DNA from 3 places in the Neptunomonas sp. XY-337 genome. Region 1 is predicted to be linked to each of the others. Evidence: predicted binding sites of a transcription regulator. Region 1 holds the regulator's gene; each other region holds the start of a gene.

Region 1 (3,284 bases):
GGACGCCATGCTTGAAACCGAAGGATTCAAATTGTAATGAGAGCGCCTGATCTTTACGTTGCGCAACGCGCAGCTTAACAGTGTCTCTGAGTTCGTATAGCGATAGACGCGTTGTATCAACACGTATATCTGCCAAATCGGCTATTGGGGAGAGCAGGTTGTGCTCAAAATTGATTGCATCTGATAAGTTATCAACACGGTCAGCCAGCGGATGGCGGCGGCGCGTTGAGCTGTATCGACGTAGGAGTGTTTCGTGAGAGGCGTCAAGGTAGACCATCTCAACACTGATCTCGTTATTACGCTTAACTTGATGCCAGATATCGGGCAGTTTTTCTAGGTTGCTGGACAGGTTACGGGCGTCGATACAGACGGCAACCCGCTTGAGTTGAGCATCATCATCAGTGATGTGAGAGATCAGTTCCGGGAGTAACTTGGCTGGAAGGTTGTCAATGCAATAAAAACCAACATCTTCTAGTGCCTGTAATGCGGTACTTTTTCCTGAGCCTGAGCGGCCACTGATGATTACCAGTTTCATGGTCTTTGCTCAATTAGTTGAAGGTGGACTCCAAAATCTGCATCAATTCCGAATCGCTTGCGGCGCTGCGCATTTTGTTACGATTATCCTCTTTGCTGAACGCTTCGGCGAGTGCGCCAAGGGTGGCAAGGTGCTGATCACACGCATCCTCGGGAACCAACAAAAAAAACATCAGGTCCACTGGGCGGTTGTCAATCGCATCAAAGTCCACCGGAGTTGCTAAGCGGACGAACACACCGACGGCTTCTTGCAGACCGGGGAAACGGCAGTGGGGTATCGCTACCCCATCGCCGATGCCGGTACTGCCTAACCTTTCCCTGTTAATTAATCCTGAAAATACTGCTTCTTCAGCTAGGTCGCTGTGCGATTGGGCGAGATGCTCGCTGATAATCTCAAGCGTCCTTTTTTTGCTGCCACCCTCTAAGTTGTTAAAGACTCGATCAGATGACAGCAGGGATAAAATTGACATGTTAGGCAGATCTATTCGTTATTTGTGACTTTTCATTTTTTCTTTGTGCTTAATGATTTGACGGTCAAGTTTGTCCGTTAAACCATCCAGCGCAGCATACATATCTTCGTGCTCATTCGCAGCAAAAATTTCACCGCCAGCAACGTGCATATTCGCTTCGGCCTTTTGGCTCTGCTTATCGACACTCAGGGTCACCTGTACGTTGGTGATGTTATCAAAATGGCGCTCCAATTTTTCAAACTTTGTATGAACATACTCAGACAGTGCTTCAGTAAGTTCTACGTGATGACCTGTAATGTTAATTTGCATAGCTATCTCCTTTACACAACAGCAGATGTGCTGTTAACAGAACTCATTAAACCAAACGCTTTCGCTCATTAGAAGGCGCGATTCCCATCGCTTCTCTATATTTTGCGATCGTTCGGCGCGCTACTTGAATACCTTCTTCATCCAGAAGTTTGGCAATCTTGTTGTCGCTTAGAGGTTTGGCTGGGTTTTCAGCTGCAATTAGCTTTTTGATGACAGCACGAATGGCTGTAGAGGAGGCTGCACCTCCGTCACTGGTATTCACGTGGCTTGAGAAGAAGTATTTCAACTCAAAAATGCCCCGTGGAGTATGCATATACTTTTGGGTTGTTACTCGGGAGATGGTTGACTCGTGCATCTCGACCGCTTCGGCAATATCGTGCAACACCATAGGCTTCATTGCCTCTTCGCCGTGCTCGAAAAAGTCCAGCTGCCGCTCAACAATCTGCTGCGAGACTTTTAGCATGGTTTCATTGCGGCTTTGCAGGCTTTTAATAAACCAACGTGCTTCCTGAAGATGATTCTTGAGATACGTGTTATCGGCGCTGCTATCGGCGCGCTTGATAAGGCTTGCGTACTCGGTGTTGATTTTCAGTGTCGGCGAGGCATCGTTATTGAGCCGTACCGTCCACTCACCTTTTACTTTTTCCACAAAGACGTCGGGTATCACGTATTCAGCGGCAGTATTGGAGATATAAGCCCCCGGCTGAGGGTTGAGTGACTGAATAAGCGTGACTACGGCTTGTAATTGTGGCTCTTTCAAGCGCAAACGACGCATTAACTGGCGATAATCATGCGTCCCCAGTAGGTGTATATACTGGCGGCATAGCGTTAGTGCTTGAGCCAAAAGAGGCGGCTTTTCTGGTAATTGCTCCAATTGAATGGCAAGGCACTCGCCCAAATCCCTTGCTGCAACACCGGGAGGATCAAACTGTTGAATGCGTTTGAGTACTGCCTCAACTTCATCGAGTTCACTTTCCGCAAATTGCTCGGGTTGCGCTTTTTGTAGATGCTCTAAAATATCTTCGGTGGAGACGCGCAGATAACCAGCGCTATCGATACCATCAATGATGACTTCGGCAATCGCGACATCCGTTTGGCTCATTGGTGTCAGGTTGAGTTGCCATTCCAAATGATCTTGTAACGTCTCTTCGGAGGTGTCGTTAGACTCCATGAAATCATCGTCACGACTAGCCGCGCTGCTGGAACCGCTGCTTATTTGATAAGTGTCGTCCCACGATGAATCGGTGGCCAGCTCCTCAGGAATATCGTTGCTCCACTCCTCCTCAAAGGCAGGTTCAGCGTCTTCACTCTTGGCGCTAGCTTCTGCTGTTGCTTGAGTGGTCGCATCTTCACTGGGGGTGGTGAGCTCTTTAGATTCTGTTTCTGCCGCTGAGGCGTCGCTTTCTTCGCCTGTTTCTAGCATCGGATTACTCTCCAATGCTTCTTGGATTTCGTGCTGTAGGTCCAGGGTTGATAGTTGTAGCAGTTTGATCGCTTGCTGCAACTGGGGGGTCATCGTGAGATGTTGCCCCATTTTAAGCTGTAAAGATTGCTTCATAATTTTGTAGAACTACTCCGAAACAGCAAGATCGTCACTTAGAGTCTAAAGGTATCCCCAAGGTAAGCAGCTTTTACCTGTTCGTTGGCGAGAATGTCTTGCGGTGAACCGTGAGCAAGAATCACTCCTTCACTAACAATATAGGCCTTTTCGCAGATATCCAATGTTTCTCGTACATTGTGATCGGTAATGAGTACGCCGATGCCTCTGGATTGCAGGTGTTTAATTGTCTGCTTGATATCGTTCACAGAGATAGGGTCGACGCCAGCGAAGGGCTCGTCTAGCAATATAAAACTTGGCTCTGAGGCGAGCGCTCTGGCTATTTCGACACGTCGACGTTCGCCACCAGATAGTGCCATCCCTAGGCTATCGCGCAGATGACTTATATGGAACTCTTCTAAAAGGCTCTCGAG
Region 2 (3,284 bases), 200 kb from region 1:
GGCCAAAGCCTGACTGTTTATAGCCACCGAATGGCAGAGCAGGATCAAGTGCTGTGTGACAGTTGACCCAAACCGAACCGGACTTGATACGTGGAATCATCCGATGCACCTCGGATAGATTGTTCGACCAGATGCTGGCACCCAAACCATACTGACTGTCGTTGGCAATACGCACCGCTTCATCCACATCATCGAATGGCATGGCGACCAAAACGGGTCCGAAGATCTCTTCACGCACCACACTTGATTGCTGGTTTACATCCACCATAACCGTGGGTTGCACGAAGAAGCCAGGGCGATCAACCGCGCCACCACCGGTGGTAATTGTGGCACCGGCATCGCGGCCTTGGTCGATATAGTTACATACACGCGCTTGTTGCTTGGCAGAGACCAATGGCCCCATCTGAGCGGTTGCATCAAGACCACCACCCAACGTCATGTTGGCGGCAATATCCGAGATATCAGCCACGACGCGATCAAAGTGCTTTCTGTGCACATACAGGCGTGAGCCTGCGCAGCATACTTGGCCTTGGTTAAAGAAGATTGCGTTGGCAGCGCCTGCGGCGGCGGTGGCAAGATCGGCATCTTCTAGGATGATAGAGGGAGATTTACCGCCAAGCTCAAGGGTGATGCGGGTCATATTGTCGACCGCTGCATGGCCGATCAGTTTACCGATCTCGGTGGAACCGGTGAAGGTGAGTTTATCAACATCCGGGTGTTGGCTTAGGGCAGCACCTGCTTCGTGGCCTAGACCGGTAACCACGTTGAACACACCCGGCGGGTAGCCTGCTTCTAGGGCAAGCTCCGCCAGCTTCAGCGCGGTTAACGGTGTATCTTCAGCGGGTTTCAGTACTACGGTACACCCCGTTGCGAGTGCAGGCCCTAGCTTCCAACACGCGAGTAGCAATGGGAAATTCCAAGCGACAATCGCGCCAACCACACCAACCGCTTCGCGGCGGGTGTACCCATGAAACTGGTTATCCGGCATAAACGGTAGTGAGACATCGACGGTACGGCCTTCAATTTTCGTTGCAAAGCCTGCCATGTAGCGCAAAAAGTCGACGGCCAGACGAATATCCACATGCTCGGCGATCACCGCACTTTTACCGTTATCAATGGCTTCGATCTCTGCGAGCAGCGGTGCGTTTTTTTCAATTAGATCCGCGAAGTCGAGCAGCAACTTTTGGCGTGCGACAGGGCGGATGCGACTCCACTCAGAGTCATCGAATGCTTGGCGTGCGGCTGCAACCGCTTTATTGATGTCGTTAACGTCACCCGCTTGAATCGTGGTGATCTGCTCGCCATCAGATGGGTTAAGCACCGGGTGGGTGCGCCCACTAGAGGCTTCAAGCCACTGATCGCCAATTAACAGCTTATGTTGGCGCTGAATAAAATCGAGTGCAGCTTGGGATGGGGTGTTTGGAATATCGCTCATCTTTTCAACCTTTTAATTATTTTTGTGTAGGAACAGTGCTGTCGTCGCAAGAGCTATGCCATTTTGGATGATTTTATTAACTTGTTGTTTTTTATATATATTTTTTGTTTTTAGAGGGCTGTGTCAAGGTGTCTCAGGTGTCTCATGATGAGACGGTCGTTGTATCAAAGTGAGACAGTGCAACAGGGTCAAAAGAACTAGAGGGCAGTGCGTAAGGATAATTAACTTATTGAAAAGTATGAATTTTGATTTCTTGGCATACGACATGCTTTCTATCTGAACAGGTTGGAATAAGTCGCGCCAGCGACGACTGAATAATAAACATAAGAGGAGTCTGGCCTTGATGAAGAATCGGAACCTACCCCGGTTGGCGGGTGGTGTGATGGTTGCAGGTATGCTGTTACCCACTACCTCAAGCTATGCGGCGGATGCAGAACAGATCATTCGTGATAACTGTTTGCTTTGCCACAGCGAAGAGAACGCGTCCGCCCCCCAATTTAGCCGCATGAGTCACCAACGGAAAACCCCTGAAGGGTGGTTGATGACGATTGCTCGTATGCAACTGATGCACGGCCTTAAGATCACTGATGAAGAGCGCCGTACGCTCGTCAAATACTTTGCTGATCGCCAAGGTTTAGCACCTGAAGAGACCGCAGGCTCGCGCTATGCCATGGAGCGACGCCTAAACACCATGGAATCCTTTGAGTCAGCTGACTTTGAACAGATGTGTGCCCGTTGCCACTCTGGAGCGCGTGTCGCATTACAGCGCCGCCCCGCGCAAGAGTGGGAAAAGTTGGTGCACTTTCACTTAGGTCAGTGGCCTTCTCTTGAGTATCAGGCGATGGCGCGTGATCGCGACTGGTTTGATATTGCACTTGAAAAGATGGTGCCGGAACTCACCAGCAGCTATCCGCTGCAGTCCAGCGCGTGGGAGAGTTGGAAAGCTGCGCCCAAGGCTGATCTTGCTGGGCGTTGGAGTTTCTCGGGCCAACTGCCAGGTAAGGGTGATCTGCACGGCACCATGACCGTGGTTGCTAAGCAAGGAGATCGCTATGAGGTCAGTGTTGATGGCCAATACGCCGATGGCAGCCCGATCAAAGGCAGTGGCCGAGCGATCGTGTATACCGGTTATGAATGGCGGGCAGACTTAACAATCGATGGCGTGAAAGTGCGTCAAGTATTTGCCGCTTCCAAATCGGGTCAGCAGCTAACCGGACGCATGTTCGAAGCTGTTCATGATGAAGTGGGTGCTGACATCATCGCAGTACGCGAAGGCAGTGCTCCTATGTTGCTTGATGTGCAACCAGAGTACATTCGTGCCGGTAGCCGTGCCCAGTTAACACTGGTGGGTACGGGGTTAGGTGAGCAGGTGTCGCTAGGTGATGGTCTGCAAGTGGTGAAAGAGCTATATCGCGATGACAACAAGGTTGTTGTTGAGGTGATGGCGGATGCCGGTGCCAGCGAAGGTGCACGTCAGGTTTCAGCAGGTTCTGCTAACGGTGCTTCAGTCAATGTTTTCTCCTCGATCGATCAAGTGAAAGTGGTACCGGAGTTTGCTGTTGGGCGTGTCGGCGGTAACGGCGGCTCTACACCAAAATACAACGCTCAGTTCCAAGCTGAAGCATGGGCGAACGGCCCTGATGGTAAAGCAGGCACTGAGGATGATTGGCGTATTGGTTTTGTCCCAGCCAGTTGGCACGTGGAACCTTTTGATGAGCGCGCTAAAGCTGATCGTGACACTGAGTTTGCCGGTGTGATGGATGCACGTACGGGTAAATTTACCACAGGTGCAGCAGGGCCTAACCCAGAGCGGAAAATGTCCACGAACAATGCCGGTAACCTAAAAGTG
Region 3 (3,284 bases), on a different contig from region 1:
AGGAATGGCCCACATTCGGGGCGAGACAATCCCCGTGCTGGACCTCTCTGAAGCTATTGGCCGAAACGCGATACCAAAAGAGCAGCAACAAGTCTGTTTTCTTATCGTTGCCGAGTACAACAAGCGAACGCTTGCGTTCTTGGTGCGCAAAGTCGATCGAATTCTTAATACCCACTGGGATCAGATTATGGCGCCGCCTGCTGAGATCGGTGTTGAAAACTACCTGACTGCCGTTTTTGAGCACGAAGGTAAGTTGATTGAAATTCTCGATGTAGAGCAAATTTTGGCCGACCTTTACCCAATGGCAACCAAAGTAAGCGATGATGTAGCGACGTCTGAAGTGCGTAGCAAAGCACGAGAGCATCACGTACTTTGTGTTGATGACTCTAGTGTGGCGCGCAACCAGATGCAGCGCAGTTTGGAAGACCTTGGTTGTAAGGTAACAACGTGTAATAACGGTCGAATTGCTTGGGATCTGTTAGTACAGCTTGCGGAAAAAGGTAACGATGTCACCGAGCTGTTCTTGATGGTGATCTCCGATATCGAGATGCCAGAAATGGACGGTTACACCTTAGCTGCGATGATTCGTGAAGACCCTCGTATGGAGCGTATGCATATTGTGCTGCACTCTTCGTTGAGTGGTGGCTTCAACGTATCTATGGTTAAAAAAGTCGGTGCGGACGGGTTCTTAGCCAAGTTCAACCCTGATGACCTAGCGGGAGTTGTCATCGAGCGTATCAAAAAAGTCGAAGGTCGATAACTTGGGAGACTCTATGACGGATGGCTTAAAACAGTTTCGCATTACCCCTGAAGAATTCCGTGTCTTTAGTGAGTTTTTAGAGCGTAGCTGCGGAATTGTTCTGGCTGAGCACAAGCAATACTTAGTGCAAAGCCGCCTAAGCAAGATCATGAGCGAAAATACCTTTAGCGATCTGAAGGCGCTTGTCAGCGCGCTTCAGCGTCCAGGGGCTAACCAATTAAAAGAGAAAGTCATTGATGCGATGACAACGAACGAAACGCTTTGGTTTCGGGACATTCATCCTTATGACATTCTCAAAAATCGTTTACTGCCGGAACTACACACAGAGCAGAAAAAGAAGAAGATTCGTATCTGGTCTGCGGCCTGTTCTACCGGACAAGAGCCATACTCGCTGAGTATGGTGATTGACGAGTTTAAGAAAGCTAACCTTGGCGCGTTTGGATTGGGCGAGGAAATCATCGCAACCGATATCTCCACCAGTGCGTTACAGCAAGCACGATCTGGACGCTACGAAATGTTGGCGCTTGGGCGGGGGTTGGATAAAGACCGTTTGATGAAGCATTTTGCCGAGAACGCCGACGGGTCTTGGACGATCAGCCCAGCCCTCAAATCCCGAGTACGCTTTCAAAGTATTAACTTGCTTGGACAATATTCGGCGATGGGGCAGTTTGACATCATCTTTTGCCGAAACGTACTGATCTATTTTTCCGCTGACGTCAAAACTGAGATCTTGCGTAAGATGCGCCGCCAGCTCAATATGGGAGGCTACTTGATTTTAGGGGCATCAGAGTCGCTGCCCGGTCTATCTGATTGCTACAAAATGATTCATTGCCGACCCGGCATAATCTATCAGGCTATCTAGCCATACCGAGACAACAGCGGCAAAGAAGCGGCAATGGTATGCCGCTTTTTTATTGTCTAGTGTAACTCCCTTGCCTTTAGTCGCTCTGTAGCCCCCTTAAATCGGTACCATACCTTTTTGTTTCTCTATGGCACGTCTTTTGCTTGAAGTAGAGCAGATTGATAGAGGTGTGTTATGGCAATTTCATTTGATAAAGCATTAGGGATTCATCAGCAAGCGGTTGCTGTGCGTGAGAAGCGTGCAGAAGTGCTTGCTAATAATATCGCGAATGCTGATACACCAAACTACAAAGCGCGTGATATGGATTTTAAAGAGATCCTTGCAGGCACTCAGCCGCTTACTCAAACACCGCTAAAAATGTCCATGACTCACGATTCGCACTATGCAGACGTTATCAACCCAGATTTTGCGGCTGACTTAATGTACCGCACTCCTATGCAGCCATCGGTAGACGACAATACTGTGGAAGTGCAGGAAGAGATGGCGCGATACACCGAGAACGCACTGGACTATCAAGCGTCTTTTGATTTTTTGAACCGCAAATTTAAAGGCTTATCAAAAGCCTTGAAGGGTGAGTAAACATGTCTTTAACGAATGTCTTTCAAATAGCCGGTTCAGCGATGAGTGCGCAAACTGTACGTTTGAACACGACCGCAAGTAACTTAGCTAACGCTGAAAGTGTCAGCTCCAGCGTTGATGAGACATATCGCGCGCGCAAACCGGTGTTTGAGCTGAAAGCACCCACACTAGAACAGATGACGGATGTCGACGCAGGCTTGCTGCCCGGTCAGGGCGTGCAGGTGGCAGGCATCGTTGAGAGTGATGCGCCGTTACGTAAAGAGTACAACCCGAACCACCCATTGGCTGACGAGGGTGGCTATGTGCATTACCCAAACGTCAATGTGGTTGAAGAGATGGCGGATATGATCACTGCATCTCGTTCGTTCCAGATCAATGCTGAGGTAATGAACTCCGCTAAACAGATGGTCCAGCGTGCCCTTACGCTGGGTCAGTAATTAGGGTGTTGAGGTAGTCCTATGGCTGATGTTAACAACGTTAGCGGCTCGCCGTCGGTTTATGAGCAGATAAACCAAGCTAACCAAAATGCGAGTACGCAAAAAACGCAGTCGGAGAGCGATAGCGATATGTTTATGAAGCTGATGATCGCTCAGCTTCAAAATCAGGATCCGACGAGCCCGGCAGATACCAATGATTTCATGCAGCAGATTTCGAGCATGAGTCAGGTTGAAAGTATCAACAAGCTAACGCAAAGCGTCGAGAGTATGAGCGCTCAATTGATGACAAGCCAAGCAGCGCTGCAGGCTTCATCGATGGTGGGGCAAAAGGCGTATATCAACACGCAAGTGGCGTCTATCGGCGAGAGCGATGAGATTCGCGGAGTCGGCTCAATCGAGAAAACGGTAGATGATATGCGCGTTAGTATCACGGATCTGAGTGGCAATGTGGTCGATAGCTGGTCAATGGGCTCTCGTCGAGCGGGGGATCATGAGTTCGTTTGGAAGGCGAGCGAAGATCTACCCAAAGGCAGCTACCGCGTGGTGATCGAAGCGGCAGAAGAGGCCGGTGGAAATTATGAGCCGGTCGATACTTTTATTGCACATACAGTGAATAGCGTGACCCTTGGCCAGAATGGTGTGGGTA

The links. Region 1 encodes sigma-54, which starts transcription at its own class of promoters, with help from an activator protein. Its sites were predicted from a motif close to TGGCACNNNNNTTGCTNT; they were not measured.
Region 2: the regulator sigma-54 is predicted to act here: its motif matches at 1,690-1,707, upstream of peaA (quinohemoprotein amine dehydrogenase subunit alpha).
Region 3: the regulator sigma-54 is predicted to act here: its motif matches at 1,751-1,768, upstream of flgB (flagellar basal body rod protein FlgB).

The regions. Positions count from the first base shown of each region.
Region 1 is NZ_SPLL01000002.1:174,833-178,116, forward strand. It holds gene rapZ (RNase adapter RapZ) at 1-535, opposite strand, end outside; gene ptsN (PTS IIA-like nitrogen regulatory protein PtsN) at 549-1,004, opposite strand; gene hpf (ribosome hibernation promoting factor) at 1,023-1,313, opposite strand; gene E4L36_RS04450 (RNA polymerase factor sigma-54) at 1,360-2,871, opposite strand; gene lptB (LPS export ABC transporter ATP-binding protein) at 2,910-3,284, opposite strand, start outside.
Region 2 is NZ_SPLL01000002.1:379,761-383,044, forward strand. It holds gene E4L36_RS05400 (aldehyde dehydrogenase family protein) at 1-1,435, opposite strand, end outside; gene peaA (quinohemoprotein amine dehydrogenase subunit alpha) at 1,779-3,284, shown strand, end outside.
Region 3 is NZ_SPLL01000003.1:331,008-334,291, reverse strand. It holds gene E4L36_RS08685 (chemotaxis protein CheV) at 1-760, shown strand, start outside; gene E4L36_RS08680 (protein-glutamate O-methyltransferase CheR) at 774-1,622, shown strand; gene flgB (flagellar basal body rod protein FlgB) at 1,797-2,201, shown strand; gene flgC (flagellar basal body rod protein FlgC) at 2,204-2,638, shown strand; gene E4L36_RS08665 (flagellar hook capping FlgD N-terminal domain-containing protein) at 2,660-3,284, shown strand, end outside.